Regions from separate parts of the Eubacterium sp. AF19-12LB genome, predicted to be linked through region 1. Evidence: predicted binding sites of a transcription regulator. Region 1 holds the regulator's gene; the other holds the start of a gene.
What was found. Region 1 encodes NrdR, which represses ribonucleotide reductase genes. Its sites were predicted from a motif close to CACNANATNTNGTG; they were not measured.
Positions count from the first base shown of each region.

Region 2: nrdD (anaerobic ribonucleoside-triphosphate reductase) is a predicted target of NrdR. The motif match lies at 14,338-14,351, and genes of this name have one in related genera.

Region 1 is NZ_QUGP01000006.1:60,828-76,894, reverse strand. Features, by position in the region: gene DWX29_RS07525 (penicillin-binding transpeptidase domain-containing protein) at 1-127, shown strand, start outside; gene mraY (phospho-N-acetylmuramoyl-pentapeptide-transferase) at 243-1,214, shown strand; gene DWX29_RS07515 (putative peptidoglycan glycosyltransferase FtsW) at 1,254-2,441, shown strand; gene DWX29_RS07510 (cell division protein FtsQ/DivIB) at 2,464-3,657, shown strand; gene ftsZ (cell division protein FtsZ) at 3,828-4,946, shown strand; gene DWX29_RS07500 (GntR family transcriptional regulator) at 5,077-5,454, shown strand; gene DWX29_RS07495 (ABC transporter ATP-binding protein) at 5,454-6,362, shown strand; gene DWX29_RS07490 (hypothetical protein) at 6,350-7,648, shown strand; partial or broken gene DWX29_RS12940 (pyridoxal 5'-phosphate synthase lyase subunit PdxS) at 7,883-8,098, shown strand; gene DWX29_RS13045 (hypothetical protein) at 8,075-8,251, shown strand; gene DWX29_RS07480 (sigma-E processing peptidase SpoIIGA) at 8,411-9,316, shown strand; gene sigE (RNA polymerase sporulation sigma factor SigE) at 9,407-10,108, shown strand; gene sigG (RNA polymerase sporulation sigma factor SigG) at 10,208-10,984, shown strand; gene DWX29_RS07465 (PRC-barrel domain-containing protein) at 11,167-11,430, shown strand; gene nrdR (transcriptional regulator NrdR) at 11,493-11,942, shown strand; gene DWX29_RS07455 (YqeG family HAD IIIA-type phosphatase) at 12,129-12,644, shown strand; gene DWX29_RS07450 (shikimate dehydrogenase) at 12,836-13,702, opposite strand; gene aroD (type I 3-dehydroquinate dehydratase) at 14,109-15,371, shown strand; gene DWX29_RS07440 (hypothetical protein) at 15,615-16,067, shown strand, end outside.
Region 2 is NZ_QUGP01000003.1:221,586-237,652, forward strand. Features, by position in the region: gene DWX29_RS04150 (glycosyl hydrolase family 65 protein) at 1-815, shown strand, start outside; gene DWX29_RS04155 (HAD family hydrolase) at 799-1,668, shown strand; gene nagB (glucosamine-6-phosphate deaminase) at 1,676-2,401, shown strand; gene DWX29_RS04165 (discoidin domain-containing protein) at 2,498-7,885, shown strand; gene rpsT (30S ribosomal protein S20) at 8,052-8,315, opposite strand; gene gpr (GPR endopeptidase) at 8,529-9,458, shown strand; gene spoIIP (stage II sporulation protein P) at 9,539-10,816, shown strand; gene dut (dUTP diphosphatase) at 10,880-11,323, opposite strand; gene nrdG (anaerobic ribonucleoside-triphosphate reductase activating protein) at 11,348-11,890, opposite strand; gene nrdD (anaerobic ribonucleoside-triphosphate reductase) at 11,977-14,106, opposite strand; gene DWX29_RS04200 (acyl-CoA thioesterase) at 14,502-14,987, opposite strand; gene DWX29_RS04205 (PucR family transcriptional regulator) at 15,178-16,067, opposite strand, start outside.

The DNA of each region.
Region 1 (16,067 bases):
TAATGATCCACAGGTTATTGCGATGATAATTGTTGATGAACCGCAAGGAGTATATTATGGAGGAACAGTAGTTGGACCGTTAATGAAACAACTATATGAGAATATTTTACCGTATGTTGTTAAATAAAATATAATGCATACTTATTAAAAATGTGATATATATTTAATGCACGTAAATTAAATCGCTTTTCTATTTGTAAAGAAGTGATTATAATTATAAAAAAACAGAAAGAGGAGAAAAAATGGATACAAATATTATTTTTGGAATAATTATGTCATTTGTTATTAGCATAATTTTATGCCCTATAGTAATTCCAATATTAAAAAAAGTAAAATTTGGACAGTATATTAGAGAAGAAGGACCGGAGAGTCATAAAAGCAAAGCAGGAACACCTACAATGGGTGGAATGATTATTTTATTTAGTTTAATCGTAACATCTTTGTTCTTTATAAAAGATTATCCAAAGATTGTTCCAATATTATTTGTAACAATAGGATTTGGAATTGTAGGATTTTTAGATGACTTCATTAAAGTAGTTATGAAGAGAAATGAAGGCTTAAATCAGATACAGAAAATGTTGTGTGAAATTGTTATCACAGCAATATTCGCATTTTATATGGTAAAATATTCAGGAATGGGAACAGAAATTATAATTCCATTTACACATGGTCAGACAGTTGACATGGGATGGTTGTTTATACCAATGCTGTTCTTCGTTGTATTAGGAACTGTAAATGGAGCTAATTTTACAGATGGTTTAGATGGATTGGCCACAAGTGTTACATTAATGATAGCAGTATTTTTCATGGTGGTTTCAATAGGAACAAATAGTGGAATAGCACCAGTTACAGCAGCTTTAGCAGGTGCATTAATGGGATTCTTATTATTTAATGTATATCCTGCAAGAGTATTTATGGGAGACACAGGTTCCTTAGCACTTGGCGGATTTGTTGCTGCAACAGCATATATGATGAAAATGCCATTATTTATTTTGATAGTTGCATTTATTTATCTCATGGAAATAGTAACAGTTATGATGCAGGTTACATATTTCAAAATAACAAAGAAAATATATGGTCAGGGAAGAAGAATTTTCAAAATGACACCAATACATCATCATTTTGAAAAATGTGGATATATGGAAACACAGATAGTTGCAGCATTTACAGTTATAACAGCAGTATTATGCCTTTTAGGATATGTAGCATTATAAAATGACAATATAAATTAAAACGCTTAGAAAGGAGTAAATATGAAAACAGAGTACAATTCAGTTTCAGAAGATGAAATTGTTAAAACTAAAAAAGAAAAGAAATCTGTAAATTATTTTGACTATAGCCTTTTATGCGTTTTAATTTTTTTGATTTGCCTTGGATTTGTATTACTTTATAGTGCAAGTTCCTATTCGGCTCAGTTAGCTAAAGGCGATGCAAGTTATTATGTAAAAAGAGAAATTATATTTACTATTGCAGGAGGGGTTGTAGGTTGGTTTGTTATAAAAAATTCAAAGTTTTTTATAACACTTATGAATAGAATGGCAATGCCAATGTACATAGTTTCTATTGTTTGTGTTGTTATGGTTGTGGCAACACCTCTTGGAATCGAAAGAAATGGTGCAAAAAGATGGTTAGGATATGGAATATTTTCTTTCCAGCCGGCAGAATTTGTAAAATTTACGGTTATAGTGCTTACTGCAAGTCTGTTGTCAAAATGTTCACAAAAGGCGTTAAAGGATTACAGAAACATATGGCGCGTATATAGTTATACAATTGTAGCGACACTTTCAATCATGGTATTAACATCTAACTTAAGTTCAGCCATTATAATTGCAACAATACCGGCTATTATGATTTTAGTAGTAGGTGTGCCAAAGAAATTTGTTAAACAGGCGATATTTCTTGTAGCATTAGCAGCAATTCCAATGGGAGCATATTTAACATTACATGGTGATGGATTTAGATTGAATCGTATTTCGGTATGGCTAAATCCGGAAGATAATGCGGCTGATGGTGGATTTCAGGTGCTTCAGGGATTGTATGCCATAGGTTCAGGAGGATTATTTGGTAAAGGATTAGGACAGAGTGCACAGAAACTTGGTTTTGTTCCTGAAAGTGCAAATGATATGATTTTTTCAATTGTATGCGAAGAATTAGGATTGTTTGGAGCAGTTGCAATTATTGTTTTATTTGCATTTATAATAAGAAGAATGAGAATTATAGCAGGAAATGCACCGGATTTATTTTCGTCATTATTGGTTGTTGGTGTTATGGCACAAATATCAGTTCAGGTAGTGCTTAACATAGCGGTTGTAACAAATTCAATCCCGAACACAGGTGTATCCCTTCCGTTTATAAGTTATGGAGGAACATCAATATTGTTCCTGTTATATGAAATGTCACTTGTATTAGCTGTCTCAAAACAGATTAAGAGAATACAATAAGAAAAGGAGTTGATGCAGTTTTATGAGCAGAAAAATGGATAGAAAACGTGCGCAGATGAAAAAACAGCGTCAACATCGACATCAGACGCAGATAAAAAATCATCAGCAGGCGGAAAGAACCGAACAAAGACGAAGAAACGAAAGAGAAAATAGAGAAAGAAATGAAAGACGTCAGGAAGAGCTAAGACGTCAGGAACAGAGAAAGAAAAAACTTCAGGCTAAAAAGGCAGAAGAAAAAGAGAGAATTCTGCAGAAAAAAGCACAGGAAAGAGCAAGAAAGAACGAGGAGAAAGAAGAAAGGCGTATTCAAAAAGAAAGTAAAAAAAGAATACGTAAAATGCGATTTAGAAAGGCAACAAGAACTTTAAGAAAGGTGCTTAAAGTTGTTTTAAGTATTTCTGCAGTTGTGGCAGCGGTATTTTGCATTATATATTTTGGCTTTAAATTAAATTCCGTAGAAATGAAAGGAAATGAAATATACACACAGCAGGAATTGACGGATTACATATTTAAAGATGGAAAAAATAAAAATACATTTGTATTCTGGTTAAAAGCGAAAACCGGAATGGGAAAAGTGGAAATTCCGTTTTTAGATAAATATGATGTCAAAATGAAGTCACCATCAAAACTTCAAATATCGGTATATGAAAAAAGTCTAATTGGTTATGTGGAAAAAGATGGCATATATATTTATTTTGACAGAGACGGTGTTATAGAAAAATTAGCTACCGAGAAAATAAAAGGTATTCCAAATGTTGTTGGAATCGAAATTAATAATCCTAAATTGTATGAAAAATTTGAAGTTAAAGATGAAGATGTATATGATTTGCTACTGACTGTTTCCCAGGCAATTCAGAAATATAACTTTAATGTAAAGAAAATTGAAATTACAGAAGATGGACAGGCTTCTATTTACATAAAGAAAGTAAAAATTGAATTTGGAAAAGGTAGAGACTTAAATGAAAAAATGATAGATTTGAGTGATATGATTGATGGAGGACTACTTAAATATAAAGGCACTCTTAACATGAAGTCTTTGAGTACAGATGGAAGCGGATATACTTTAAAGGAAAATGAAACTAAGACATCATCCCAGAGTGAAAGTGAGAGTGTGGATAGTACAAATCAGGATGAAACACAAAATAATAGTAATCCGGTAAGTAATGAAGCAACAAATGAAGCAACAAATGAAGAAACTACAGCAGTTGAACGGTAAAAATTTAAAAATATTATTATTTTGTAAAAAAATTTGTTGATATTTTTTTCAAACGAATATATTATATATAATATATGCAATGAAGTAGATTTTTTGTCTACATTGTTGTATACTAATTGAGTTAGAGTATCGAGAATAATGAATGAAATGAAACGAAGGAGGACAAGCTCTTGATAGAAATCACAACAAATGAAACAGAAGCAGTTGCAAAGATTATCGTTATAGGCGTTGGTGGCGCAGGTAATAATGCTGTTAACCGTATGATAGATGAAAATATAGGTGGAGTAGAATTTATTGGTGTAAATACAGATGCACAGGCATTAAAGAGATGTAAAGCACCAACAACATTACAGATTGGTGAAAAGGTAACTAAGGGACTTGGTGCAGGAGCTAAGCCTGAAGTTGGTGAAGCAGCAGCAGAAGAGAATGTTGAAGAATTAGCTCAGTTAATCAAGGGAGCAGACATGGTGTTTGTTACTTGTGGTATGGGCGGTGGAACAGGTACAGGAGCTGCACCTGTTGTTGCAAGAATCGCTAAGGAACAGGGCGTACTTACAGTAGGTGTTGTTACAAAGCCATTTAGATTTGAAGCTAAGACAAGAATGAACAATGCATTAGCAGGAGTAGAAAGATTAAAGGAAAATGTTGATACTTTAATTGTTATTCCTAATGATAAATTACTTGAAATCGTTGATAGAAGAACAACAATGCCTGAAGCATTAAAGAAAGCTGATGAAGTATTACAGCAGTCAGTACAGGGTATTACAGACTTAATTAATGTACCTGCATTAATTAACCTTGACTTTGCTGATGTACAGACAGTTATGAGAGATGCAGGTATTGCACATATCGGTATCGGTTCAGCAAGTGGTGATGAAAAAGCTAACGAAGCAGTTCAGATGGCTGTAACATCTCCATTACTTGAAACAACAATTGAAGGTGCTAAGCACGTTATCGTTAATATTACAGGTGATGTATCACTCTTTGAAGCTAATGAAGCAGCAAGTTATGTTCAGGAATTAGCAGGTGAAGATGCTAATATCATCTTTGGTGTTCGCTATGATGATACATATCCTGATGAATGTTCAATTACTGTTATGGCTACAGGAATTGATCAGGGTAGTGCAATCACAGCTAATCCATTTGCAACAGGAAAAACAACAAGACCTTTTGGCGGAATATCAGGTGCATCAACAATTAAGCCATTTACATCAAGTCAGCCGATAAAACCACAGCCAACAGTAGAACCAAGAGAATTAAAGATTCCTGATTTCTTACAGAACAAATAAATTAGATTAAAATATATAAAAGAGACAGACTCATGATTTAAGTGAGTCTGTCTCTTTTTGCGTTCAACTTGACAAATAACTACACTACAACTATGCTACATTATATGAGTAATGTAGTAGGAGAAACATAATGGATATTAATGAAAATAGTATGGTCCCTATTTATGTTCAAATTGCAGATGCTATAGAAGACGATATTTTATCAGGTAAACTCGAAGAAGGAGAATCATGTTATTCACAATTGGTTTTGGCAAAGGAATTGCATGTTAATCCGGCAACAGCTGCAAAGGGAATAAATCTTCTTGTCAACAGAGGAATTTTAATTAAGAAAAGAGGTCAGGCAATGACCATTGCAGTTAATGCTAAAAAACTTGTTGAAGACAGAAAACGAAAAGAAGAGATGACTAAGATAGTAGATGACCTGGTTTGCTGGGGAAAAAGATTATCGATGTCTAAACAGGAAGTGATTGAGCTGATAGAAGAAAAATATAAGGAGATAGGGCAGTAATGAGTAATGAGATTAAAATAGAAAATCTGAAATTTGGATATGGATATAAAAGTAAAAAGATATTCAATGGTTTAAATGTTAGCATAGCACCGGGACAAATAGTTGGAATAGTTGGAAGAAATGGTGAAGGAAAGACAACATTGATGAAGCTTATAGCAGGAAGACTCAGTCCCGATGAAGGAAGTGTATTAATTGATGACAGGGATCCGGCAACTGACATTGAGACTGCTAATAAAATAATCTATGCATCAAGCACTTATAATACTGAGAGCAGATCAAAGTTAAAAGATATACTTCAATATCATAAATTAATGTATAAGAATTTTGATATTAATTTTGCAAATAAGTTAATGGATGTTTTTGATATAGAACAGAACAAAAGGATAGGACGTTTGTCGAAAGGTCAGACAACAATATTTAATTTTATATGTGCAATTGCTTCAAGAGCAGAAATTACAATTTTAGATGAACCTGTATCGGGAGCGGATTCTGTAAGAAGAAAACAGATATACGATATTATATTACGTGATTATATAGAATATCCAAGAACAATATTAATTTCAAGTCATTTGCTATCAGAGATGGAAAATATACTTGCAAATATATGTATGATTGGGGCTGGACAGATTCTTTATAATGGCGATGTAGATGAAATGAAACATAAAGCATTTAAGGTAAAAGGAACAAGACAGCAGGTAACTGAATTTGTAAAAGATAAGAAAGTTATTTTTAAACAATTATGCGAGACTAATAATATTGCTGTTGTGGAAGAAGATTACAATAAAACTGTTATGGAAGAGATTAAGGATAAGGGACTTATTGCTGAAAGATTGACAGCAGAAGAATTCTATATGTATAGAACAACGGTAAATTTAGGAGAGGATTTGGAAAAATTATGGGAAAAATAGAGCGTAAAAATATATTTGATTTGTATAAATTGCGACTCAAAATGTATAGAATAAAGCAGGTTATGATGATTATTATACCGGTAACGTTTTTTATGGAAATTGATTGGGTTTTGAGTCTTTTATTTTCTTACTTTAATAATGAAAAAGGGGACATAATATTTGATTACATGGGAATTGATGGACAATATGCAATTATTGCATCTATTATATTTATAGTAGTAATGACATATTTTAATTCTTTTTATAAAGACTACGTAAATAATTATCCGTGTAACAGTAAAACAATATATTTATCTCATTTTCTAACAATGAATACAGTTGGAATAATATGGATTTTACAATGCACATTAAATATGGTGTTAGGATATGGTCTGGCAAAATTAATAGAGCAATATAATGATAAATTAGTTGTTGTTAATGAAATGGTTGTAAAAAATGTATTGTTGTTTTTTGTTATGGGACTAATGTGGATAGTTTTCGTCACATGTATTATGCAGTTTGTAAGTACAGTGTTTAGGAAAAGTATAGCAGCTTCTATTGTGATGGTTGTACTATTTGTATCAATTTTTATTTGGCAAAGAAATAATATTATTTTTGATATGGCAAAGACAGTTGTTAATTTCTATTGTTTTGAAAATAATATATGGGTGTACATATGTAAAATATTAATTACATCAGTTGTTTGCTTTAGTGCAGGGTTATTGTTAGAAATAAACATAAAAGACAGTAAAAATGGAAATAAAGTAATTAGTGCGGTGCTATTAGCAATTACACTAATGGCAGCAGTTATGGGTACATCATATGTTAGTGAACAAAATGTTGTTGATTATGTTGATGATTATGTTGATGATTCTGTAGAAACTGTAAGATATCCATTGAATATTTCAGATGGTGAAAAAATTGATATGGATGCTGATATTGAAAGTCAAATGATGATACATGGTTATTCAATTTCAGCACTGGAAGATGGAGAAACTGAACCGTATGTAGAAATAGTAAGGCATGCACCGGAAATACATAGCGATTATATTAAGGATATATATGAAAATATGGAATTTAATGTATATATAAAGAATCATAAGATGCATATAGAAAGCAAACAGCAAAATAAACTGTATTTAGTGTTGTCTAAAGATGTATTTTTAGGTAGTTTTACGAATAGATTTGACAATAGTAATGTTGGGTACAATACTGATGTGGAAAATTACTATTTGTCAAGTTATGAGGTAAATGTGCATATTCCAAAAAAATATATAGTTCAGGAAGAAAGTGTAGGATGGGATTAAAATATAAGTCATGATAATAAGCATAATTAATACAAATGAATAAATATAAAAAACTGGTATTGTCTAAAAGTGCTAAAATGGATATTTAGACAGTATCAGTTTTTTGTATTATGTAAAAGTAAAAAAGATATATCAAATAAGAAGCCTAAATATAAAAGAGAATAGGTTGAATTTACAGACGCGTTTGTAATCCTAAAAATAAATACAAATAAAGGTATTATAAGGAGAGCAAAAATGGCAAATAAAAGATATGAACTTAATAAGGAATTGGCACAGATGTTAAAGGGTGGAGTAATTATGGATGTTACAACACCGGAACAGGCAAAGATAGCAGAAGAAGCAGGAGCATGTGCGGTAATGGCACTTGAAAGAATTCCGGCAGATATTAGAGCAGCAGGCGGTGTGGCAAGAATGAGTGACCCTGCAATGATTAAAGGAATTCAGGAAGCAGTTAAATGTGGCACAGAAATTATGGCTGTGATAAATGAAAAAATTGTAGCCGTAAAATACAATAATATGTTAGCAATGTCATTTCATCCTGAATTAAATGAGAGTGATAAAATACATAAATATTTCGTAGATATGATAATAAATAATAAATAAAATTTACTTTTATTTATTAAAGATGTCATGAAATCAGATTTTACGTTTTAAGAAAAATACATTTACATTTTTTGTAAATGTATTTTTTTATTACACGAGAGTTCGACAAATTTTTCGGGGATTTAAGTATATAATGGCTTTACCATTTGGAGGTGAAGGATGCATGTAATATATGTAGACGTGTATTTTGCAATAAACTTTCTAATGGATTTTATTATTTTAGTTGTTGCAAAACAGATACTTAACTTTAAAGGAAAAATAGAGGTACGAACAGCAATCAGATGTGTTATCGCAGCTTTATTTGGAGCAACTTACAGTGTAATAATATTAGTGCTTAAAGTAAAATACGGAGTGTTGCAAATATTATTTACATGGCTGGTTGTCCCATACATAATGACCGGAATTGCGTTTAATAACAGAAAGTTATCTGGAATAAAAATGCTGACTGTTGTATATTGTGTTACTTTTGTGTTGAATGGGGTGGTATCAATGCTTAGCAGCTATAGTTTTTGGGGGAAAACAGTGGCACAGGCAAAAACACAGGAACACAAAAAATTAAATGTACTAATGCTGATGTTTGGAATAGTAATTGGATGTCTGCTAATGAAGGTGGCAGTTTATCAAATGCTAAACAAACTCAAGATCCGCAAAAATCTGTATAATGTACGAATTGTAAATGGCGATTCAAAGATAGAAACAGTCGCTTTAGAAGATACAGGAAATAGTTTAAGAGAACCGTACAAAGGCAGACCGGTATCTGTTTTGCAATACAATGTAATAAAACAAATTTTAACCGGAAATGAGAAATGTTTTCTTATTCCATTCAAATCAGTTGGAAGTCAAAATGGAATATTGACGGGAATTACTGTTGATTATATGGAAATTAAAAATAGAGACATTAACTTGAAAATTTTAAATCCGGTATTAGGAATTTATAAAGGAATGTTTAATAACGATAAAAAATATCAGATGCTTTTAAATTCTGAATTTATTCTACATAATAGTAAAACAAATCAAAAACAAATAGGCGATTGCGAAAATTGCAATATGCACTCGCAATTTTGAAACAAAGTAAATAGATGATTGCGAAATTGCAATGCATGTCCACAATTAAAAATAAAAGAGAGGAGAGAAAAATTGCTTAAAAATTTAAATGTGATTCCTGTGCTTACCAGATGGATACTTTCAGATGAGTCTAATGAAGTACATTATATCGGAGGACCGGATGTGCTTCCGGCTCCACTTGAAGGTGAAGAAGAGGCAAAACAGTTAGAAAAATTAATAAATGAAAATGATGAATCAGCAAGAAGAATGTTAATAGAACATAATTTGAGACTGGTTGTATACATAGCAAAAAAATTTGATAATACAGGGGTAGGCGTAGAAGATTTGATATCAATAGGAACAATTGGTCTTATTAAAGGAATAAATACGTTTAAGACAGATAAAAACATAAAACTTGCTACATATGCATCACGTTGTATTGAAAATGAAATACTAATGTATTTGAGAAGAAACAATAAAACAAAACTTGAAGTATCTATAGATGAGCCTTTAAATGTTGACTGGGATGGTAATGAACTTTTGCTTTCGGACATTCTTGGAACAGATGAGGACGTTATATCAAGAGGACTTGAAAATGAAGTGGAGAAAAGTCTGTTAAAAAAAGCAATTGAAAAATTAAATAAACGTGAAAAATCAATAGTGGAAATGAGATTTGGACTAAATAATAAAGATGGGGAGGAGATGACACAGAAGGAAGTCGCAGATTTTCTTGGAATATCACAATCGTACATATCAAGATTAGAAAAAAAGATAATGAATCGACTTAAAAAAGAAATTGTAAAATATGAATAATGTATAAAGAGCCGTGTTTTTGTTAATCATTTAAATGTAATACAAATTGACAAATATTTGTTTGTTGATAAGAAGTAATTGAATGATTTGGAGGAAAATATGGCTCTTTTTAAAGTGGAAATAAGTGGAGTAAACACGACACAATTACCGTTACTGACAAATGAAGAAAAAACTGAACTTTTTAAAGAGATAAAAAAAGGAAACAAAGAAGCAAGGGAAAGGTACATTCAGGGGAATTTGAGACTTGTGCTAAGTATTATTCAGAGATTTTCGGGAAGCAATGAAAATATGGATGATTTGTTTCAGATTGGATGCGTTGGACTTATAAAAGCAGTTGACAATTTTGATGACACATTAAATGTAAAGTTTTCAACTTATGCAGTACCTATGATTGCAGGAGAACTAAAGAGATTTTTAAGAGATAATGCATCAATCAGAGTAAGCAGGTCGATAAAAGATACAGCGTATAAAGCTATTTATGCTAAAGAGCGTATAATGAAGACAAGCAATAAAGAACCAACCATAAGTGAAATATCTAAAGAAATTGGAGCTACATCTGAAGAAGTTATATATGCCTTAGATGCAATACAAAGTCCGGTATCTTTATTTGACCCGGTATATGACCAGGGAGGAGATACTTTGTATGTGATGGACCAGATAAGTGATAAAAAAAATAAAGAAGAAAAATGGGTAGATAGAATAGCTCTTGCTGAAGCAATTAAAGGGCTACCGGAAAGAGAAAAAGAAATAATAGACTTAAGATTTTTTAAGGGAAAAACACAAATGGAAATAGCTGATGAAATAGGAATTTCTCAGGCACAGGTTAGCAGACTTGAAAAAAATGCGATAAAGGCAATGAGGCATTATATGCGATAAGAAGTGGTAAAAAGCTATATAAGATAAAAAATGCAAAGCGATATATGTAATAATAATGATAAAAAATAGATGACATGGAAATACAAAATAATATATCAGTTAAAATAGTAAAACGCTATATAAGATAAAATCATAAAATATAAATTTTTCTCATAAAATAAAAAAAAGACTGCAGAGCAAAAATGAGAATATGTGAGTTAAAACAGAAAGAAGTAATTAATTGTTGTGACTGTAAAATGATAGGCTCGGTAGAAGACTTGGAATTTGATATTTGCACAGGATGTATAGAAGCACTGATTGTGCCCGGGCCTACAAAATTCTGTAATCTTATATGTAGCGATTTTGAATATATAATTCCTGTAAAATGTGTAAAGCAGATTGGGGATGATATTATTTTGGTTAGTGTAGACTTAGATGATGTAAAGCATAAGTACAAAACGTCTTGACCAGATAACTAATTCTTTTTATAATCAATTTATGACTGGAATTAAGTATTAGGAGGCAGAATATGAAGTGTCCATTTTGTGGAGAAGAAAATACAAAGGTAATTGATTCAAGACCGGCAGAAGAGAATAATTCTATCAGACGCCGAAGACAGTGTGAGGTATGTGGTAAACGTTTTACTACATATGAAAAAGTAGAAACAATACCGCTTATCGTTATAAAGAAAGATGATAACAGAGAACCGTATGATAGAAGTAAGATAGAGAGGGGAATTGTACGTTCATGTCATAAAAGACCTGTATCTTATGATCAGATAGTATCTACGGTTGAAGAAATAGAGGCAGAGATATTTAATAAAGAAGAAAAAGAGATTTCAAGTAATGAGATTGGTGAAATCGTTATGGATAAAATTAAAGAATTAGACCAGGTTGCATATGTAAGATTTGCTTCTGTATATAGAGAGTTTAAAGATGTAAATACATTTATGGATGAGTTAAAGAAATTTTTAAATTAGTGCATAGATGATGAAAGAATAACTTTGATTAGTGCATCTAATGATGTAAAAATATTTTAAAATTGTGTATCTGATGATGTAGGAACATTTTAAATTAGAGCATCTCACAATGTAGGAACATTTTAAATTAGAGCATTTGATGATGTAAGAACATCGTAAATAAAAGATAGAACGCAGGAGAAAAATATGCTTGAAAGATTTTACCCAAATGAATATATAAATTCTGTAGAAGATATAGATTTTGACATGTATTATAAACAGGGGATAAGAGGAGTGATATTTGATATTGACAATACATTAGTTCCTCATGGACATCCCGCTACAGATAAGAGTATTGAATTTTTCGAAAAATTAAGAAAAATAGGACTTGATACGTGTCTTATTTCAAATAACCAGGAACCAAGAGTTGAGCCATTCGCTTATGCAGTTAAGTCAAAATACATATTTGATGCACATAAACCTTCAACTAGGAACTATAAAAAAGCGATGGAATTAATGCACACAGATGTAGATTCTACAATATTTGTAGGCGACCAGATATTCACAGATGTGTATGGCGCAAACAGAACAGGAATCCAGAGTGTGATGGTTAAAAAAATCGATAAAAAAGAAGAAATTCAAATAGTTTTAAAAAGAATTCCTGAAAAATTTATTTTATGGCGTTGGAAAAAGAAAATGTCTAAAACCGATATGAGTAAATAGTATAAATCATAAGTTTATATGAGTCTGATAAATTGATTATACAACCCTAAATTATATAAATATTGAAAATGTGAGATTTGTTTTATTGAATAATAAAAAAATTACGGATGATATTGAAAAAATTATATCATCCGTAATGAATAAAATAATTCATTTTAAAATTTATTGTTCAAAATTAATTGATAATATTTCTAAAAAAACTTTGATTTGATTTCATTAACAGGCATTTCTTTCCCTGTCCAAAGCTTAAAGGCTTCAGCCCCCTGATATAAAAGCATATATAAACCATTGAATACAGGGCAACCTATTTCTTTACTCATTTTCATAAGTTTTGTTTCGAGTGGGTTATAAACAATATCAGAAACAATTAATTCAGGATGTAAAAAGGAACTGTCTTTAATAACACAAGAGTAGGTATTTGGCGCCATACCAAGAGAAGTTCCGTTAGTTAAAATTGTGCTTGAATCCAATGACTTCTTTAAAGAAGTTTCGTCATTTAAATCATAGAGAGAAACTTTAGCTGAAGTAACTTTATTCAACTTGTCAATTAAAATCTGAGCTTTATCAAAATTAGTTCCGGGTCTGTTGTAAACATCGATTTCTTTCACGCCATCTATTGCAGCCTGAACAAGAATTGAAGATGCAGCACCACCGGCACCCATTAATGTCATTTTACCTCCAATTATATCAAATCCGGCATCCTTAACAGATTGCATATATCCAATTCCGTCAGTATTGTGACCAATAAATTTTCCGTCTTGATTAACAACTGTGTTTACAGCACCTATTAACTTTGCTGCAAGAGATAAATCATCACATAATTCCCACATTTTTATTTTGTCAGGCATTGTACAGTTGAATCCGGCAACTCCTAATGTTCGTAGACCTTCAACTGCTGATTCCATATTATTTTCATCCACATCAAAGCATAAATATACATAATCTAAACCTAAAAGTCGAAAGGCTTCATTGTGCATTGCGGGTGATTTGCTATGTGCAACAGGACTGCCAAGAAGTCCTGTAAGTTTTGTTGACCCTGTAATATTTATATTTTCCATTGTAGTACCTCCGTTGTAATTATTTGAGCCGGTATATTTTTGTTCAATAAACTTTATTACGGTTATTGTTGGATACTTTTATAATTCTAATTTAGTTGATATATGCTGAATTAATTCAACACCATATATTATGATACATAAATTTGAAAACAAATGGAAGTGGGTTTTAATAAATGCCGGGTATTTTTCTAAATGATATACACTATTACTGCGTGTAAATGTAAAATAACTTCAATAACAAACAGCATTTAGAAAGTTTTAGTTAGTTATGCAAATGTCATTTAGACATTTTTGCTCTTTTATATAAAAATCATATATGTTATAATGTACGTCAAATGCCGTAATTTAAACAGATGGCAAATAATGTAAAAGGAGGAATAATTCCGAAAAAGGAATTAGAAGAAAAATGAAACAAATTAAGGTCGGAAACCTTGAACTTAGCGACGGTCACCCCAAAGTGTGCGTACCGATAGTAGGCGAAAATCACGATGAAGTGATAGAACAGGCAAAAAAAGTTGTGGAGATGAATCCGGATATAATCGAATGGAGATGTGATTTCTTTGACAGCGTTTATATTGATGAAGTGGAGAATATGCTGATAGATTTGCGTGAGGTAATTAAAGATATACCATTAATCTTTACTTTCAGAACAGATGGCGAAGGTGGAAAAAAATTTATCTCAAACAACAGTTATTATGATTTGAATGTTCAGGTAGCTAAGACAGGACTGGCTGAATTAATAGATGTAGAAGCCTACTCTAAAGATTCAATTGCCTTAGATATGATAGAGGAAATACATAAGGCGGGAGCAAAAGTAATTGGTTCAAATCATCATTTTAATGAAACGCCGTCAAGAGAAAAGATAGTGGAAACATTAATGACGATGGAAGAACTTGGAGCAGATATATGTAAAATGGCAGTAATGCCAAGTTGCGAAGAGGATGTTAAGGAACTCGTATATGGTTCTATTGAGGCAAATGAAAAAATGATAGCACCTATAGTTACAATGTCAATGGGAGAATTAGGCGCAGTAACAAGAGTATGTGGAAAGACAACAGGCTCAGTAATAACATTTGCGGCAGGTGTAAATACATCAGCACCGGGACAAATGACAATTAAACAGGTTAGAAATATATTAGGTATTAATTGTGATGATATCAAAGATAAAAATATATTTATGATTGGCTTTATGGGCACGGGAAAAACTACAATATCAAATGCGTTAGGCTATATTACAGGAATGCCGGTTGTTGATATTGATAAATACATAGAAGAACAGGAAAATATGTCTATAAGTGATATATTTGAAAAAAATGGGGAAGAATATTTTAGAAAACTTGAAACAAAAGCTTTAGAAGAGATGCAAATTAATGCAGGAAAAATAGTATCATGCGGTGGTGGAGTTGTTCTTAAAGATGAAAATATAGAAATAATGAAAGAAGGCGGAAGAACAGTACTTCTCACGGCAGAACCGAAAACTATTTATGACCGCATATGCGAAAATAAAGACAGACCACTTTTGAATAATCATATGACAGTAGAATATATAGAAAAAATGATTGCTGACAGAGAAAAAAGATATCAAAAGGCAGCTCAGGTTTCTATAGCAACAGATGGAAAAAGCAGAGTTGAAATCTGTGGTGAGATTTTAGAGCGTATAAGTTTTTAGCATAGGATAAAGATATAGTATTAGAAAGAAAATGAAAATCCGATAGGTTTAGCCTGTCGGATTTTTTACGTGATGAAAATACAGTGGTTTAAATATTAAAGAAAAAATAATCTGAAAAAATAATCTGAAAAAATAATCTGAAAAAATACTTTCGTTACTAAAACATATAGATATAAATAGAAGTATATGTTATGGTTATCATAAAATTAGTGTTCGAATAATTTAGTTGGAAAGGAGATTTATATGACTAAAGGAAGAAGTAGAATTACAATTAATTATATTAAAAAAATTGTAATTGCATGTGTAATATGTGTTGTAGGTATAGTTGGAACTATTAATGTAAATGCTGATACAAAAAAAGTTGATATCGTAGTTAATAAGACAAAGACTATAAAAGTGAAAGAGCCAAGCGTAAAAGTAAAATGGACAATTAAAAATAAAAAGATTGTTAAAATAGTAAAAATTAAAGGTAAGAAAAATAATATTTTAAAAATAAAGGGAATAAAAAATGGCAAGACAAAAATTATAGCAAAATATAAAAATAAGAAGAGAGTATTTATTATTAATGTTGTTAATAAAAACAAGAAAAAGAATACAGATTCAGAAAAAATAATAAATAATCAGGACAAAACGCAAAATAGTGAAACAACATCATCACAGAATACTGCAAATAATAAGAATGAAGAGACAACTACA
Region 2 (16,067 bases), on a different contig from region 1:
ACCTTATGGCAAGGGAAAATATAAGAGATGCTAAATGGGCACTTGAAAAAATGAAAGAAATTGATAAAGATGCTTATGATGCATTAGTTAAAAAGATAGATTTTAAGGAAGAAGAAATTGATTACTGGGATAGAATCATTGAAAATATGTATTTCCCATATGATGAAAAAATGCAGATTTATCCTCAGGATGATGGATTTTTAATGAGAAAACCTTGGGATGAGTCAAAGATTCCTGAAGAAAAGAGACATTTGCTTTATGAAAATTATCATCCATTGTTTGTTTATAGACAGAAGATGGCAAAACAGGCTGATGCAATTTTAGGAATGTTACTTCATAGCAATTATTTTACAAATGAAGAATTAAAGAGAAATTATGATTTTTATCAGACAGTAACACTTCATCATTCATCTTTATCAACATGTATTTTTGGAATCTTAGCAAGCCAGATTGGATATGATGATGAAGCTTATAAATATTTCTCACAGTCAGCGCGTATGGATTTAGATGATATTCACAACAATTTTTATGCAGGTATTCATGCAGCAAATATGGCAGGAACATGGCAGGGAATTGTATTTGGATTTGCAGGAGTAAGATCAAATGCAGGATATCTTCAGATTAATCCTAAGTTACCAAGTCAGTGGAAGTCATATGAATTCTGCCTTCAGTACAAAGGAAGTAATCTTAATATAAAGGTTGCTGAAAGAGAGGTAGAATATACACTTCTTAATGATTGCGAACTTTCATATGAAAGTTTAGGAGAAAAGATAGTTCTAAGTAAGGAAGGAGATAAATATGTCCAAGAAATATAAAGCAATATTTTTTGACTGGGATGGAACAGCAGTTATGTCAAGACAGGCCCCTGTAGAAGAAGTTGTAGCAGCGATGAAACCGTTGCTACAGCAGGGAGTAAAGCTTGTTATTGTAAGTGGAACAACTTATGACAAGATTGCAAAGGGAAAACTTCATGAACATTTTACAAAAGAAGAAGCTTCAAATCTTTACTTAGGACTTGGACGAGGTGCATATAACTATGAAATGGTTGACGGCAAACCGGTAGTGTTTGCCGACTGCATCCCGGATAAAAATGGCTTACTTACTATTCATGATATTTGTTATCAGGTTCACAGAGAGTTATTAGAAAAATATAACTTAGAAACAGATATTGTTTTCTCAAGACCTAATTACTGCAAAATAGATTTAATGGTTAATGACGAACGTGGAGACCAATTGTTTATGCAGGAAGATGAAATGTCAAGAGTAAAGAATATCTTAAGTGAGCATGGAATAAATGGTGGCTTAAAGCAGATGGTTTCAATTTCAGAAGAAATTGGAGAAAGATTTGGAACAAAGGTTTCAGCAACATGTGATGCAAAATATTTAGAAGTAGGAATTTCATGTAAGAGCGACAATGTTAATACTATTTTAAGTAAATTTGAGTCAGAAGGAATTAAAGCTGAGGAATGTTCATACTGGGGTGATGAGTATGTGGGAATTGAAGACGGACTATTTGGAAGTGATAGCTTTATGAAGACAGAAAAAACAAAAAATGGTGATTTCTACGATGTATCTTCACTTGAAGGAAGCAGACCTGAAAATGTAGAAGTACTTGGTGGTGGAGTTAGCACATTTGTTAATTTTTTAATAGAACAGGGAAAGAGGTAATTTCACAATGAAGATTATTATAGCTAAAGATTATAATGACATGAGCAGAAAGGCTGCAAATTATTTATCTGCACAGATAATAATGAAGTCTAATGCTGTAATTGGACTGGCAACAGGCGAGACACCTATTGGAACATATAATCAGTTAGTTGACTGGTATGAAAAAGGAGATATTGATTTCTCAGAAGCAAGAACAGTTAATCTTGATGAATATAAAGGATTACCTGCAGAACATGAACAGAGCTACAGATATTTTATGAACAAATATTTGTTTGACAGAATTAATATCAAAAAAGAAAATACTCATTTACCAAATGGAATGGCAATAGATGATGATGCTGAATGCGAAAGATACGAGAATGTCATAAAGAGTGTAGGCGGAATCGATATGCAGTTATTGGGAATCGGATTAAATGGTCATATCGGATTTAATGAACCGGGCGAATCATTTGAAAAGACAACACATTGTGTTGAACTTACACAAAGTACAATCGATGCAAACTCAAGACTATTCCATGAAGGAGAAAAAGTTCCTGAAAAAGCTTTTTCTATGGGTATTAAATCAATAATGCAATCTAAACGAATTTTACTGATTGCAAATGGCGAAAAGAAAGCACAGATTGTAAAAGATGCATTCTTTGGACCTGTAACTCCAAAAATTCCGGCATCTATTTTACAGTTACATAACAATCTTACGGTAATTGTAGATAAGGATGCTGCAAAGTATTTATAATTTGTCCGCGCATATAGTGAACGGATTTTTATTTAACAACGTGGAACACCTGCAACTTTTGTTGTGGGAAAATGTTATAAACAAAGGAGAAAAGATATGAAGAGAAATCGTTTGTTGGCACTTTTTCTTTCACTTGCTTTAGTTGTTACAACAGTTATGGGCAATGTGACATTTGCGGCAGCAGATACAGAAAATAGTGCAAAGGCAACAGGTGTAAGTTATTATGTTGATTCCGAAAATGGAAATGACGATAATGACGGTACTAGTGAAACAAAAGCCTGGAAGTCACTTGAAAAAGTTAATGCAACTACTTTCAAGCCGGGTGATAAGCTTAGATTTAAAAGAGGTTGCTCATGGAGCGGTCTTTTAAGTCCAAAGGGTTCAGGTGAAAAAGGAAACCCTATTACAATTGACGCATATGGTGACGTTAAAGACGGCAGACCTGTTATCAATGGTGATAGCTGGTGTGGAGACAAAGGTGATGATTTAGAGAATCGTGTATTTAACACAGCAGTATATTTCTATAATCAGGAATACTGGGAAATCACATCTATTGAAGTAACAAACCATACAAAAACTAAAGATGATCATATTAAGAAATATGGTATCTTGATTATGGGACAGGATGCAGGAACACTTCATGAAATTAATGTAAAGAATACATACGTTCATGACGTAATTTCTATTCCAATCGGTCAGCAGGCAGGTATCGGTCGTGGTGGTATTGTATATGCTATCCGTGGTAACAAGAAAGCTACTAATTGGGAAGACATTACTGTAGAAGGAAACTATGTAAAAAATGTAAACCATTACGGTATTAACTTTATTTCAACATGGGGAAGCTCAACATTCCCTGATGAAAGTGGAATTACTGAAGGTGGCGGTGGAACATATAGAAGTAAAAATCTTGTAATTCGTAGCAATTACTGCGAAAACGTAGGTAACGCAGCTATTTGTCCATCAGATTATGAAAATGCACTTATTGAATATAATGTTGCAAATGGATGTAACAGTGGTCCTAACGGAAACGTTCCTATTTGGTGGGAACATGGTCAGAAAACAATCTGCCAGTACAACGAAGTGTTTGGTTCAGGAGCTTCCGGTGATAAGGAAGATTCACAGGCATTTGACGCTGACGTTTATGCAGACTTAAATTATGTTCAGTACAACTATACACATGACAATCCATCAGGTTCATTCTTTGAATGTGCATTAGGAACATCATATCAGACATACTACAGATATAACATCAGTGTTAATGATGGATATGGTACAAACCGTTATGGCGGTGGTGCTGTATTAACATTATGTCAGGGCGGTAATGGAAGCTTGGATGCATATAACAACTTGATTTATATGGATGCAGACCATGATGGATCTATTACACGTAGCTGGGATGATACAACAGCAGTAACTTCTACTGATAGATTTAAAATTAGAAATAATGTCATTATAACAGAAGCTCAAAAGATAGATGACAACGGAGTAAATAAGGCACAGGCTTGGGATTCACGTTATATGGGTGTTGTAAATAACAATGCTTACGGTGGAGCAAATCTTAACAATAGAAGAGCTGACGATGAAAATGCCAGGGTAGCAGTTAAGAGCGACTATGTTAAGTTAGAAGAAGGAACAAGCGCAACAGTTGAAGACGTTAACGGCGAATTTAAGATTACTTATGGTACTGTTGACGGATACAAACTTAAAGATGGAGCAACAGTTATTGACCAGGGTATTTCAGTTATCGACAATGGCGGACAGGATTTCTACGGAAACGAAGTAAAATCATTTGTTAAGCCAAACATTGGTGCTGATAACAGCTACAACAGTGGTATTAAAGAAGACCTTGGTGAAGGAAAGATTTTATTAGATTTTGATGATTGCAATAACGGAGCATTAACAGGTGTATATTCTAACTGTGACTTCGGTAACCGTGGTTGGAACGTAACAGACGGTAAATTATGGGCTACTTCATATACTAATGAAGAACAGGCTAACAAAATAGCTATTCCTGACAAGTATGCTTTAACAAGTTTTGAAGCATATTGTGCTAAAGGAACAGCTACTGTAAAGGTTGAAGCAGGAGAAGAAAGCGAGACATTTACGGTAACAGGCAAGAAGCAGACATTTACAACTAACTTTAAGAAACAGGTTCCTGCAACATACATCGTGATTAAGTCAGATAATGGTGTAGATCAGGTTAAGTTTGATAACATTGTTTTATCAAAGAAGAAAAGAATTTCAGATACAGAAACTAATATTTCACTTGATAAGACTGTAACTACATCATCTCAGAGTGATTGGGATCCTGGATGCGTAGGATCAAACATTGTGGATGGTGATGAAACAACAATGTGGATTTCAAATGGTTGGTCAAATCAGGGTGATACAGTTACAGAAGACAGAGCAAACTTTGTTGTAGATTTAGACGGAAGTTATAATATCGAAAAATTAGATGTTACTTTCGGTGGTGATAAAGCTAAATCAGCATGGAAATATAAAGTAGAAGCTTCAACAGACAAGACTAACTGGGATGTTATCTGGGATCAGACAGCAAATGAAGAAGTTGCATCTACACAGAAAGTAACTTTAGATGAATCTATAACAGAAAAGAAATACTCATATGTTAGATTTACATTTGGAGATACTATTGAAGATGCATGGCCTGCAGTAGCAGAGTTTAACGTATACAGACCAAAAGAACTTACTAACTTTGCACTTGATGGAGAAGCAACAGCTTCAACAGTAAGTAGAGATCCTGCAAATGCAATTGACGGAAACGACGGAACACTTTGGGTAGGCGACGGAGATTCAGAAAAAGAAGGTGCTTGGTGGATGGTTGACCTTGGTAAGGCTCAGCAGATTCAGGCATTTGACTTAGTATTTGAACATGAAGTACTTCCTACACTTGAAGATGCTCAGGCGGCAACAACACCGGCTTACGGTCAGGCATGGCAGTATAAGGTAGAAGGTTCAAATGATAAGAGTAGCTGGGATATGTTATGGGATAATACAGCTAACACTGATTTCTCAAAGGAACAGTATGGTAAGATTGCAGCAGAATATGCAAATAACAAATACCAATATGTTCGTGTAACATTAACACAGTTACCACTTCACAAAGAGTCAAGAGTAGCAGTTTGGCCTGCAATTGGTGAAGTAAAAGTTTTAGGTGAAGAAGTAATCAATCCTGAAGAAGAAAACAAGATTGTTCTTACTGAAAAAGGACAGAACATTGATATTGACTTGGCATACAGCCAGCCGGTAACAGTTTCATCATCTAAGGATGGAGAAAATGTTACAGATAGAGATGCAAACACAACATGGACACCTGATGCTGATGATGAAAATCCATCATTAACAATCGGTTTAGACAGAGAATACAATATTGAAAACTTCAGCGTTGATTTTGAAGGCGAAGCTGCACCATACAAAGTATTGGTTAACACATCTGAAGGATGGGTTGAAGCAGGTTCATGTGATTCAAAAGATTCAGGAAAAGTTGTATCAGCATCAAAAGACGAAATTACAGGAATTAAGTTCCAGTTCGAAAAGGGTATGACTGCAAAAGTTTCAGAAGTACACTTTGACGGTGTTGACGCAAAAGTTAAACATCATAAGAGAATCTTAGTAATGGCACCTCACGAAGATGATGAAATGTTAATGGCAGGTGGTGTTATGAACAGAGCTGTTGCAAATGGCGACGAAGTTTACGTTGTATATGCAACAAACGGAGATTACAGTGGTGTAGACCATGGTAAATTAAGAATCAGAGATACAGTAAATGCATTAAATACAATCGGTGTACCAACAGATCACTTGTACTTCTTAGGCTATGCAGATAACGGTGGTATGGGTGTTGGACAGTACACAACAGCATTTACAGACAGTTTTGTATATAATATTTTCATTGCAGATGATAATAAAGTTATATCTTCAAGAAATGGTGTAACAAAAACATATGGTGATGAAAGTGTAAGAAATGATTATCATTATCTTATGACAGGAGAACATGCTTCATACACACGTGCTAACTTCTTAGCAGACCTTGAAAGTGTAATGAAGAGTGTTAACCCAACAGATGTTTATATGACATCAAGATACGATATGCATTATGACCATGCATACTTTGGATTATTCGGTAATGAAGCTATTAAGAATATCCAGAAGGAAAACGATAAATTCCAGCCAACAGTTCACGAAGCTATTATCCATAGCCATATGACTGATGAAGTATATCCTAAAGATCAGGGTAACTACGGTTGGGGCAAAGAACTTAACACATATTTAGGAGCTTGGCAGCACCTTGATGGTCTTGAAGAAAAGACAATGCTTAACTGGAGCGAAAGAGAAAACGTATTAACTCCATACAGCATGCGTCAGGGACCATTTAAGTATAACTTAAAGGATAAGGCACTTCGTGAGTATACAACAGAATACTACAACTGGATTGCTTCATTCTCAAAGGTTAACGAAGTATTCTATAAACATGAAACAAATAGTATTGGATTATTTGCAGACATTACTGCATCAAGTGAAAACAGTAGTGACAGCAGATGGGATGACCAGAGTGCAGTTAAGGCAGTTGATGGTATTGCAGATGGTTATGCAACAGGACTTGCAAATCTTCATACAAGATTCCCATGGGCTGAATGGGTAACAAAGAACGAAGGAGCAGGAGCTTGGTTAAATCTTGCTTTCAATGAAGAGTACAAAGTTTCAACAATTAAACTTTATGACAGACCAAACACAGATGATCAGATAACAGCATCACATTTAGAATTAGATGATGGAACAAGAATTGAAGTTGGAGAACTTCCAAATGATGGTTCTGTTAAGATTATCAATTTAGGTGAAGAAAAAGTTGTTAAAAATATTAAATTTGTTGTAGATAAAGTTTCAGATTCAACAACAGCAGTTGGTCTTGCAGAAATAGAAGTTTTAGGCTCAAAGGCAAAAGAAGAAGAAACAACAACACCGGAAGAAACAACTACAGGTGATGTAGAAGAAACAACTACAGGTGATGTAGAAGAAACAACTACAGGTAACGTAGAAGAATCTACAATAACTAAGGTAGAAGAAACTACAACTAAAAAGACAGAAGAAACAACTACTAAGAAACCGGATGTTACTACAACAGGTTCATCAAACCAGGAAGTAACAACAGGAACATTAACTGATGGTTCATCTGTAAAATCACCTGCAAAAGTTAAGAAAGTTAAAATTTCTGCTAAGAAGACAAAAGTTACTGTAACATGGAAGAAGAACAAGAAAGCAAAAGGTTATGAAATTAGTTACGCAACAAATAAGAAATTTAAGAAAGCTTCAAAAGTTAACGTAAAGAAGAATAACAAGACTAAGAAAGTTCTTACAAAGATTAAGAGTAACAAAGTATACTATATAAAAGTACGTGCATATGTAATTGTAAACGGAAAGAAAGTATACGGAAAATACAGTAAGGTTAGAAAAATTAGAAGTAAATAGAACTAATAATTACAAAACCTGATAATAGTTAATTAAAAAATATTAATAAATACAGAGCTGTCTCATTAAAGAGGCAGCTTTGTTGTATAAGAAAGTAAAAAAAGTATGAATTAAAAAAGAAGCTGTAACTCTAATAAATAGAGCCACAGCTTCTTTTTATTAATAATTAAGCAATTGAGTTAACTGCTTTTGTTAATCTTGAAACTTTTCTAGCAACGTTGTTCTTGTGGAATACTCCCTTTGAACCAGCTGTTTCAATAAGCTTGATTGCCTTAATTAATTCTGCCTGAGCTGTTTCTTTGTCTTTGTTAGCTACAGCAGCTTCTACTTTCTTAGTAGCTGTCTTGATTGCAGATTTAACTGATTTGTTTCTTTCATATCTTGTCTGATTAACAAGAATTCTTTTCTTTGCTGACTTAATGTTAGCCATCGTGTCCACCTCCGTGAAATAATAAGTTTCTTAATTCCCTTGAGAGAGATTAGGAATTAAATAGTTTCACCATCTGTGCCATTGGATTTGCGGACGTATGACACAGACATCAACTAGTATTCTATGATATTGAGCATGTAATGTCAATATATTTTTGAATAATAAATTACAATTATTTGCACAAAATAAATAAAAAATGTGAAGGTGAATAATATGAAGTTTAAAGGATTTAAAAATAGAGAAGATAGAGTGGATATATATACAGATTTAGCTTTAGAAGAACGTGAAAAATTTAAAGATAATGTTGAGATAGATGGAGTTGAGTTAAAGAAAAAGTATAATGATGAACTTAAAATGACAACAACTCTCGTAAATATTAAAACTGAAAAAGGTGCTAAAGTCATGGGAAAGCCAAAAGGGCATTATATTACTATAGAAACAAAGTATGCCAAAGAAGATGATAAATATAACCAGAAAAAAATTTCAGACGAATTATTGAAAAATATAGGACATTTAATTAACGCAAATATCGGAAAAGACAAAAGACCTGAAGCTATTTTAATAGTAGGATTAGGAAATGCTCAGGCTACACCTGATGCAATAGGACCAAGAACTGCCTCATTAGTTCAAATAAGAAAAAACATATATTGTATTTCACCGGGAGTCCTTGCACAGACAGGAATGGAAACATTCTCAATAGTAAAGGGTATAGTAGATGAAATGAAGCCTGATTTGATAATAGCGATTGATTCACTTGCGGCAAGAAATATTTCACGTGTTACAACTACAATTCAGCTTACTGACACAGGAATTATACCGGGTTCAGGAATAGGAAATAATAGAGAGGGGTTAAATAGGGAAAATCTTGGATGCACAGTAATAGCAATAGGTGTTCCTATGGTTGTGCATAGTGTTACGATTGTTAATGATACGATGGATAAGTTGATATATCTATTGTCGCAGAATATGGAAAATAACTGTCTTCAAAAAGTGTTTGAGGATTTTACTGTTGAAGAAAAATATCAGTTATTTGCAGAAATTATGACAGAGGATATAGGACAGATGTTTGTTACGCCGAAAGACGTCGATGAAATTGTAGACAATCTAAGTACCATAATTGCAAATTCAATAAATAGATTATAAACATGCTGCATATAATGATTGTGGGGATAAAGGTTTTTACCATTATACTGCTAATCAATATAAAATGTTGAGGTGATAGCGTGCAGCAGGGAATACATGTAAACGGATGGCGATTAAATGTAAAAGAAAAGACATTTCAGGTAATTGTGTCAGTACTGATTATAGTATTGAGTATATATATAGCAAGTAAATGCATTAATACATTTGTTAAAGACAAAGCAAAAGAAAATATTAATGAGGCTGCCGTGCAGACAGCCAATTTTCTTGTGGGAGAAATTATTGAAAATACAAGCATATTAACGCAGTATATGATATATATGGAGAATCATGGTGATTTGTCAGAAGAAATGAAGAAACAAATTTTAGAATCGGTAGTAACAGAGTATATAAATGGAAGTGAATATTCTTATGATACAAATGACCCGGGATATAAACAGGTTGTGCAGTTAATTTATGATAAAGTTAATGCAACTGAACAACCGGAAACGACGCAACTAGAAACCGTGGAAGAGACAACTACACAACCACAGACAAAAGTAGAAGAAGCGAAGAAAGAATTAGTTCCAATACCTAAAATGACAGGCACAAAATATACAAAGGATAATTTAGGCTCGTTTAAAAAAGTCATTGAAAGATTTTACACTGTTACAGCAGCTACTACAATAAGAGAAAGTGATATGCCACTTGATAAGGCGTTAAGCGAAAAATTTAAAATAAAAGGAAATAATAAAAAGCCTCAGATATTAATTTATCATACACATTCCATGGAGACATTTTCAAATAGTAATTCAGAGGATAAAAATACAACCATCATAGGTGTGGGAAACAGATTGGAAAAAGTATTATCAAAACAATTTGGATACAATGTAATCCACGATAAAACAACATATGATATTGTAAATGGCGTACTTGATAGAAATGAAGCCTATACCCAGTCTGAAAAAGGTGTAAAAAAGATATTAAAAGACAATCCTTCAATATCTTTGGTGTTGGATATACATAGGGATGGCGTAAATGACAATACCCATCTTGTGACAGAAATAAATGGAAAACCAACAGCTAAAATAATGTTTTTAAATGGAATGTCAAGATTTAAGGAAAGTGGAGATATAAGCTATTTGCATAATGATTATTTATTTGAAAATCTAGCACTTACGCTCCAGATGAAATTAGCTGCGGAAGCTTATTATCCTGATTTTACACGACGAAATTACATTAATGCATATGAATATAACCTTGGAGTGTGCAGACAGTGTATGCTTATTGAAATTGGCGCTCAGACAAATACATATCAGGAGGCCGTAAATGCAGCAGAACCTCTTGCTGTACTGATAGATAAAGTAATGCGGGGAGAATAAAGAATGGCATCTTCGATTTTTGTATAAAAATTGAAGATGCCATATAACTTAGCGTTATTTTATTTAGTTTTTTCCGCTGGAACCAAAACCACCTTCACCACGAACAGTATCGTTTAATTCATCTGTTTCGATAAAGTTAGCTGTTAAAAATGGAGTGATGACCATTTGAGCAATTCTATCGCCGGGTTCTACAGTTTTTGCAGAATCACCATGATTATGAAGAGCAACAATAATTTCACCACGATAGTCAGCGTCAATAACACCTACTTTGTTTGCAGGAGCCAAACCTTGTTTGCAGGAAAGACCACTGCGGGCATAAATAAGTCCTGCATAACCTACAGGAATTTCAAGAGCGATACCTGTTGGAATGAAAACAGTATTTCCTGGAAGAATTGTTGCCGGTGTATCAAGGCATGCATACAAATCAGCTCCGGCAGCCCATTCAGAGCCGTATGTTGGAATGACTGCTGAATCTTTAAGTTTCTTAATATTAATATTTGCTGTCATAGTTAAATCCTTTCATAATGAATATTAAAAGTTAGTAATATATTCCGGTTTTTCCCATAATACAAGAGAGCCGGATTTCATTGATTCCTGAACTAATATATGTCTTTGATTAGCTGAACCTTTAAATACTAAAGATAAGTCTTTTTGAGCTTCGATAAATTCACCATCAACTAAAACATCTATGTAAGAAAGAAGTTCTTTAGTTTCAGGCCATTCATTAATCATTCGACCGAGTACATCTTTTTCAAAATCATATCCTGTAAAACACCAAATTGATTTTTCAGGATATACTTCACGAATCTTTCTTGCAAGAGGAAGAAGCCCCTGCTGATTTACGTGTTCTAAAGGTTCACCACCAAGAAACGTAATACCTTTGTAGAAATCAGGTTTAAGCAAATCTATTATATAATCAATTGTTTCCTGTGTAAAAGGTTTTCCAAAGTTAAAGTCCCAAGCTTCTTCGTTAAAACAACCGGGACATCTGTGAGTACAGCCACTAACAAACACGGAAACTCTTACTCCGGGACCGTTAGCAACATCATAACGCTTAATATCTGCGTAATTCATAAGCAACCTCCAAATTTATTGAAATAATACATTAAAATGGGCCTTCGCCAAATTAATTGCAAAGGCCCTGTAGGAAATATATGTTACTATAAATGTAAAACTCGTGCTTTAATTTCTTTTGTCTTACCAACATTCCAGAAGTTCTCACCTAAATAACCGCAAGTTCTTCTTGTTACATTCATTTTAGAATGATCTTTGTTGTGACACTGTGGGCATTCCCATTCGCCATCATCATTAATAATAATTTCTCCGTCATATCCGCATACATGACAATAATCTGATTTAGTGTTAAATTCAGCGTACTGTATGTTATCGTATATAAATTTAACTAATTCTTCAAGAGCTTCAAGGTTGTTACGCATGTTAGGTATTTCAACATATGAAATAGCACCACCTGAAGAAATAGACTGGAACTGACTTTCAAAAGTAAATTTGCTGAAAGCATCAATCTTTTCACGAACATCAACATGGTAAGAATTAGTATAATAACCCTTATCTGTAACATCCTTGATATCGCCAAATTTTTCTTTATCAATTCTTGCAAATCTATAACATAATGATTCAGCAGGTGTTCCGTATAAACCAAATGCAATACCTGTGTTTTCTTTCCATGAATCACAAGCAGCTCTTAAACGTTTCATAACACGCAATGCAAAATCAAGTCCCTTAGGGTCTGTATGGCTAACTCCTTTAACTAATTTAGTTACTTCATATAAACCAATGTAACCAAGAGAAATAGTTGAATAACCATCGTGTAATAATTTATCAATAGGTTCATTTTTACCAAGTCTTGCAATAGCACCATACTGCCAATGAATTGGGCTGACGTTAGAAAGTGTACCTTCTAATGCATGATGTCTGCACATAAGTGCTTCAAAGCAAAGAGATAATCTCTCTTCAAGAAGTGGCCAGAATTTTTCTTCATCCTGTCCTGAAATAATACCAATCTGTGGAAGGTTAATACTTACAACACCCTGGTTGAAACGACCTTCCCATTTGTAATTACCATTTTCATCTTTCCAAGGAGAAAGGAAAGAACGGCAACCCATACATGAGAATACCTGTCCTTCGTAATTTTCACGCATTTTCTTAGCTGAAATATAGTCAGGATACATTCTCTTAGAAGAACATTTAACAGCCATCTTAGTAATGTAGTCGTATTTGCCACCCTTTAAGCAGTTATGTTCATCTAAAACATATATAAGTTTAGGGAAAGCAGGAGTAACGTAAACACCCTGTTCATTTTTAATTCCCTCATAACGCTGTCTTAAAATCTCTTCAACAATCATTGCTACTTCATCTACATATTCATCATTTTCATCGATGTTTAAGAAAAGAGTAACAAATGGTGACTGACCGTTAGTTGTCATTAAAGTATTAATCTGATACTGGATTGTCTGAACACCTGACTTTAATTCATCATAAAGTCTGTCATTTACAAATGATTCTAATGTCTCAGGGTCAACCTTATCTCCATATTTTGAAAGATAATTTCTTGTATATTTTTCACGGCTTTTACGGAGATATTTTCCTAAATGCTTAATGTCTACAGACTGTCCACCGTACTGACTGCTTGCAACGCTTGCAATAATCTGAGTCATTACAGTACATGCAACCTGAAAACTCTTAGGACTTTCAATTAATTTTCCGTTGATAACAGTTCCGTTATCAAGCATATCTCCTATATTGATTAAGCAGCAGTTAAAAATAGGTTGCAAATAATAGTCTGAATCATGGAAATGAAGAATTCCTTCATCGTGAGCTTTAGAAATCTTTTCAGGAAGTAAAACTCTTCTTGTTAAATCCCTTGAAACTTCACCGGCAATTAAGTCACGCTGAGTTGATGCAACTACAGCATTCTTATTTGAATTCTCTTCCATAACATCCTTATTAGTATTACCAATTAATGCAAGAATAGAATCATCAGTAGTATTGGCTTTTCTAACAAGTTCTCTTGTATAACGATAAATGATGTATGTTTTTGCAAGAACAAATTTCTTCTCGGCCATAAGCTTCTGCTCAATAATATCCTGAATATCTTCAACTGCCATCTCATCAAAACCACGGTTTTCAATAGAAGCTAATATATTATAAATCTGTTCCTCACTAATTCTTTCTTCCTGGTCGACTTCTGTGTTCGCCTTCTGAATAGCTGATACAATTTTGTTACGATCATAAGTAGCTCTATGACCGTCACGTTTAATAACACTTATCATTTTTTTCGTTCCTTCTTTCTTTTCATATATCATGTATACAGCATTAAAAATACGATAATAATGCTGTTCTATATTAAACACAATTAAATACATTGTGTTTTTAGGCAATAAAAAAGCGATGTGTTAAACTATGATAATCAAGTAAGGTGTTTAACTCTTTCGCATGCATTAGATTATAGCACTAAGCTAAACGAATGTCTACAAAATATTGCGAAAATTAAAAAACAAAAACACAATATATAGTGTTTGAGAAAAGAGAGCCTTTAATAATGGGATGGAACAGAAAATAAAAAATTGTCAAGTGAAAAATAAATTAATTTAATTAAGTGAAATATATTTTATTTGAATGCAATTATAAATTTAAAGAGAAAAATATATTGCATATGTGAATGAAATTAAAAATCATTCTTCATCTTGATTCGGTTTTCTTTTCGTTTAAGGGCACAGTCCCACTCGGCCTGCTGAAATTCATTTTCAATGATAAGCGGTGGAACTTTTGTTGGTCTGTTATTAGCGCCCATTGCAACCATTACAAAGAAAGCTCTGTTAATAGGGTGACGCATTCCTTCATTATTTTCAACATAAGTATCTATGCGAACTTCCATTGAAGTGTTTCCGGTATATGTTACATAACCGATAATTACCAGCAAATCATTTACATAGGCTCCATCTTTAAAGTCTAAATGGTCGATTGCAGCAGTTGTTACATTATTGCAACCGGAATGGCGCTTTGCAACAATTCCGGCAATTTCATCAAGCATGGAAAGTAATGCTCCACCAAATAAACGACCGCCACCATTTAAATCACATGGCTTTATTACATGTACCTGCTCAGTCCTTGAAAAAGAAACTGTTTTTCCATTAATATTTTTTCTATTCATATATAAACACGCTCCTTTGTATAGTTAATTAATCATTAATATTGTTAATACTGTTAATACTGAATTATTCGTGACTATGCCGTAAAAGTGGCTGCAAGGATTAATTTTCATATTCATGGTTCAATTGTCAGTTCAGATACTGTCTGTTCTGCGAATAATTCAGGTTAAATTTCAATTATGCAGATAATTATTAAAAGTTAATATTATCACAATCGCATATGTAGAGTGCAAGAAGATATTTTAATCTGTTTTCAGGTATGTCTAAATCTAAGCATAACTGCTCCTTTATCTGATGAATGCGATAATTAATTGTATTTCTGTGAACAAAAAGTTTATTAGCAACTAAATTAACGCTTCCATTACATTCTAGATATACACGAAAAGTATTTAAGAGTTCACTATCATTTAATGGTGAAAGCAGTTTATGGGCATATTCACAAACATACTTGTCATCAATAGAAAGAGATATGTCGTAAAGTCCAATGTCAGAAAAATGCATTAGATTTTGTCCTTTTATAAATGAAACTTTTAAAGCCTTATAGGCTTGCATATAGTATTGGTACATTGAATCAATTGATTCAATATGATTACTTAAGCCTATATTACAATCGGTAGAAATAATGCTATTAGTGGAACAAATATAATAATGAATATTATCAAGTTCAATTTGTGCAAAATGTAGAATGGTTAAAGGTATTTTACTGGCAACAACTCTAAAGCCTATGAATTGATTAAGAATCTGTATATCTTCTTTTAAAGAAGAACGTAAAATACTTCTTAGAAATACACTGTTTTTTTGCAAAACAACTTTTTGCTCGGAAATAATTTCGTTACAATATTCCTGCATTATATCAGCTATATGAGTGTCCCATGGCATTGAAAAAATAGGAAAATTATTTTTTTCCCCAAATTCGATTATTCGAGAGGGAACATCTTTAATATACATACCAGTATTGATTAGTAAACCACAGGAACCTTTGATGTAAGCCGCGTTTATTAGATGGTCTAGTTTCTGAGTGCATTTAGTAGTTAGACCGGTTGTGATAATTAGTTCTCCACCTCTTACAAAAGAACTGTTAT